Regions from separate parts of the Actinomadura sp. genome, predicted to be linked through region 2. Evidence: predicted binding sites of a transcription regulator. Region 2 holds the regulator's gene; the other holds the start of a gene.
The links. The regulator HrcA, encoded in region 2, represses chaperone genes, less so after heat shock. The targets are predictions, from matches to a motif close to TTGGCACTCTCNNNNNGAGAGTGCCAA.

Region 1 (2,197 bases), on a different contig from region 2:
ACCACCGCCTGGCGGCGCATGCGGCCGGCGGTGCCCGTCGCGATCAGCGTGTCCTTCTTCGGCACCCTGATCAGCATCGCCGTGCTGGCGGTCGCCGCCATGTGGCTCGTCGGCATGGACTGGCGGCCCGCGTTCCTGCTCGGCGCCGTGCTCGCGCCCACCGACGCGGCGGCCGTGTTCTCGGTGCTCCGGCGGCTGCCGCTGCCCTCCCGGCTCATGGGCCTGCTGGAGGGCGAGTCCGGCATGAACGACGCCCCCGTCGTCATCATCGTGGTCACGCTCAGCGCCCACGCCGGCGCGCCCAACCTGGTCGAGCTGCTCGGCGAGATGGTGTACGAGCTGGCGGCCGGCGCCGTCATCGGCATCGCGATCGGCTGGCTCGGCGCGCAGGCGCTGCGCCGCATCGCGCTGCCCGCGTCGGGCCTCTACCCCATCGCGGTGCTGTCGCTGGCCGTCGGCTCCTACGGAGCGGCCTCGCTGCTGCACGCCAGCGGGTTCCTCGCCGTCTACGTCAGCGCCGTCGTGCTCGGGAACGCGCGGCTGCCCCACCGGCCCGCCACGCGCGGCTTCGCGGAGGGCGTCGGCTGGCTCGCGCAGATCGGGCTGTTCGTCATGCTCGGGCTGCTGGCCGACCCCGGCGACCTCCCCGACCAGGTCCTTCCCGCGCTCATCGTCGGGTTCGTGCTGCTGCTCGTCGCCCGCCCGGTGTCGGTGGCGCTGTCCACGGTCGGGTTCAAGCTGACCTGGGGCGAGAAGATCTTCACGTCCTGGGCCGGGCTGCGCGGCGCGGTCCCGATCGTCCTCGCGACCATCCCGATGGTCGCGGACGTCCCCAGCGCCGACCGGCTGTTCGCGATCGTCTTCAACATCGTCGTCCTGTTCACCCTGATCCAGGGCCCCACGCTGCCGCTGGTCGCGCGCTGGTGCCGGCTGAAGAACGACGAGCAGGCCCGGGAGCTGGACGTGGAGGCGGCGCCGCTGGAGGAACTGCACGCCGACCTGCTGGAGGTCCGGATCCCGCCCGACTCGCTGATGAGCGGCGTGGAGATCTTCGAGCTGCGGCTGCCGCCGGGCGCGGCCGTCACCCTCGTCGTGCGGAACGGGTCGAGCTTCGTCCCGGAGCCCTCCACGCCCCTCGCGGCGGGCGACACGCTCCTGGTCGTCACCACCGACGCGGTGCGGGAGGCGACCGAACGCCGGCTGCGCGCGGTCAGCCGCAAGGGCAGGCTCGCGGGCTGGTTCGGCGAGACCGGCGCCTGACCTTCGCGGACGGTTCCCTGACCGACTCGGGAACAGGCCGGGGACGAACCGCGTTCCAGACGCGGGTACCATTAGCAGTCGTTCAGAGTGAGTGCCAGTCCGCGGACCTCCGCCGGGCTGAGTCAGCTAGGAGGAACCGTGCCGACGTATCAGTACGTTTGCACCGAGTGCGGCGAGCCTCTGGAGGTCGTGCAGAAGTTCAGCGACGACTCGCTGACCGAATGCCCGGCGTGCGGCGGCAGGCTCCGCAAGGTGTTCTCCGCGGCGGGGATCATCTTCAAGGGGTCGGGCTTCTACCGCACCGACAGCCGCGGCTCGGGCACGTCGTCCTCGACCGTGGGGGCCTCGTCGAACGGCTCGTCCAACGGCTCGGCGAACGGCTCGTCCGACTCGGGCAGTTCCTCCTCGTCCTCCAGTGACTCCTCCTCGTCGAGCAAGTCGTCCAGCACGTCCTCCTCGTCCGAAAAGGTCGCCTGACCTCCTAGGACTCCCGCACGGCCGACCGGGGGATCCCACCGCGGATCCTCCGGCTTTCGGCGTGCCTGGACGCGGTCTACATCTCAAGGGGTAGTCAGCGGTCCTCTCCTGCCCCGAGAGAAGTAGGCGCGTTCCCTTCTCTCGCTGGACGCGCGAACGGGTGCCTCCTGGCGACGATTGAGGGGATGGGAGGCGCCCGCCGGCCTCTCCCGTCCGGAACGCTCGCATCCGCACCGCCGCAATCTCGCGATAGTACTTGACATCCTCTCGGCAACCGAGAGAATATGCGGCAGACACGACATATCTCGATTGACCTAGCCTTCAGGAGAGGACCATGAGCACACCGAGCCCTCCCCCGCCGAGACCACCCGCCCATCGGCTCGCCGGACTGATCGCCGGACGCCGCAGCAAGTGGGCCGTCCTCGCCGTCTGGGTCGTCCTGCTGGTGGCCCTCGGCCCG
Region 2 (2,197 bases):
AGCTCGGCGTCGTGGACGCCCTCCACATAGATGCGGCTCTCCTTGGCCACCTGGGCGCGCAGCCCCTGGACGGCGACTGAGCCGGACGCCGAACGGGCCGGGCCCTTGGGCGCGGCGGACGGCCGCACGAGCGTGACCGGCTCGCCGTCGATCAGGAAGCCGGACTTGGTGAGCGGGAAGACGCGGCGCTTGCCGAACCGGTCCTCCAGGGTGACGCCGAACTTGTCGCAGCCGACGACGGCGCCGCAGAACCCGCTGTCCGGATCCTCCGCGACCAGCCCCGGTTCGGCGGGGACCTCGGGGATCCGGCCCTTGCGCGGTCTGCGCCAGTCGCCGGCGAGCACGTCGTTTCCGTAGTCCTTGCTGCGCACGGGTCCGCACATTAACCCGGCTCGGGCGCCGTGCGGCGTCGCCCCTCGTCCCCCGGCGTGGCGTCCGCGCCCGATGCGGATAGGATCACGCAGCCGTACGGGAGTGCGCGAGCACTCCGATCAGGCTTTCGGGGCCGTACACTTGGCACTCAGGAGTAAGGAGTGCCAGCGGCGGGGAGGCCGGCCGGACGAGGGAGGTGACGCCGTGCTGGACGACCGTAAACTCGCAGTCCTGCGCGCCATCGTCGAGGACTTCGTCTCCACTAACGAGCCGGTGGGGTCGAAGGCCCTGGCGGAGCGGCACAACCTGGGAGTGTCGCCGGCGACCATCCGCAACGACATGGCGGTGCTCGAGGAGCAGGGCTACATCACCCAGCCGCACACCAGCGCCGGGCGCGTGCCCACCGACAAGGGCTACCGGCTGTTCGTCGACCGGCTGTCCACGATCAAGCCGCTGTCGGTCGCCGAGCGGCGCGCGATCGAGACGTTCCTGTCCGGCGCCTACGACCTCGACGACGTCGTCAGCCGCACGGTGCGGCTGCTCGCGCAGCTCACCCGGCAGGTCGCCGTCGTGCAGTACCCGTCGCTGACGCGCTCGTCGGTGCGGCACGTCGAGCTGGTCCAGGTCGCCGAGGGGCGGCTGCTGCTCGTCCTGATCACCAACACCGGGCGGGTGGAGCAGCGCGTCATCGAGACGCCGGGCCCGGTCTCCGAGGAATCGATCGGGCACCTGCGGGCGTTGCTCAATACATGCCTGGACGGGCTCGGCCTCGGCGACGTGCCGGCGGCGGTGGCCGACCTCCCCGAGAAGGTGGGGCCGGACGACCGGCCGGCGGCGGCCGCGGTGCTGTCCGTCCTGCTGGAGACGCTCGTCGAGAAGCACGAGGAGAAGATCGTCTTCGCCGGCGCCGCCAACCTCGCCGCCGTGGACTTCTCGCAGAGCCTGCGGGAGGTGCTGGTGGCGCTTGAGGAGCAGGTCGTCCTCATGCGGCTGCTCGGCGAGACCGGAGACTCCTCTACAGTTACGGTGCGGATCGGCACCGAGAACCCCGACCTGGGCCTCAGATCGACCTCGGTCGTCGCCGCGGACTACGGGGTGGGCGACCTCACCTTGGCCCGGCTTGGAGTGCTCGGGCCTACACGCATGGATTACCCCAGCACGATGGGAGCGGTACGGGCAGTGGCACGCTACGTGGGACAGATCCTGGCGGGGTCGTAAGGTGGCGAACGACTACTACGCGACACTGGGCGTCCGGCGCGACGCCAGCGCCGACGAGGTGAAGAAGGCCTACCGCCGGCTCGCGCGCGAGCTCCACCCGGACGTCAACCCGGATCCGGAGACCCAGGAGAAGTTCAAGGAGATCACCCAGGCGTACGAGGTGCTCTCCGACCCCAAGAAGCGCGAGATGTACGACCTCGGCGCGGACCCGTTCGCCTCCGGGGGCGGCGCGGGCGCCGGAGGGTTCGGCGGCGCCGGGTTCCCGTTCAGCGACATCATGGACGCGTTCTTCGGGACGGCGACCTCGCGCGGCCCGCGGTCGCGGGCGCGGCGCGGCCGGAACGCGACGCTGCGGGTCGAGCTCGACCTCGCCGAGACCGCGTTCGGCACGACCCGCGAGCTGTCCATCGACACCGCGGTGACCTGCGCCACCTGCGAGGGGTCGGGCTGCGCGCCCGGCACCCACCCGGAGACGTGCGAGACCTGCCACGGCCGCGGCGAGGTGCAGCAGGTGCAGCGCTCGTTCCTCGGCCAGGTCATGACGGCGCGGCCGTGCCCGGCGTGCGGCGGGTTCGGGTCGGTGATCCGCAACCCGTGCACCGAGTGC

Region 1: a site for HrcA is predicted at 1,332-1,358, ahead of ACIWVC_RS05780 (FmdB family zinc ribbon protein). Genes of this name have one in related genera too.

The regions. Positions count from the first base shown of each region.
Region 1 is NZ_JBIQHY010000009.1:61,953-64,149, reverse strand. Features, by position in the region: gene ACIWVC_RS05785 (potassium/proton antiporter) at 1-1,260, shown strand, start outside; gene ACIWVC_RS05780 (FmdB family zinc ribbon protein) at 1,399-1,737, shown strand; gene ACIWVC_RS05775 (MMPL family transporter) at 2,072-2,197, shown strand, end outside.
Region 2 is NZ_JBIQHY010000194.1:421-2,617, forward strand. Features, by position in the region: partial or broken gene ACIWVC_RS33680 (DUF3097 domain-containing protein) at 1-371, opposite strand, end outside; gene hrcA (heat-inducible transcriptional repressor HrcA) at 577-1,590, shown strand; gene dnaJ (molecular chaperone DnaJ) at 1,592-2,197, shown strand, end outside.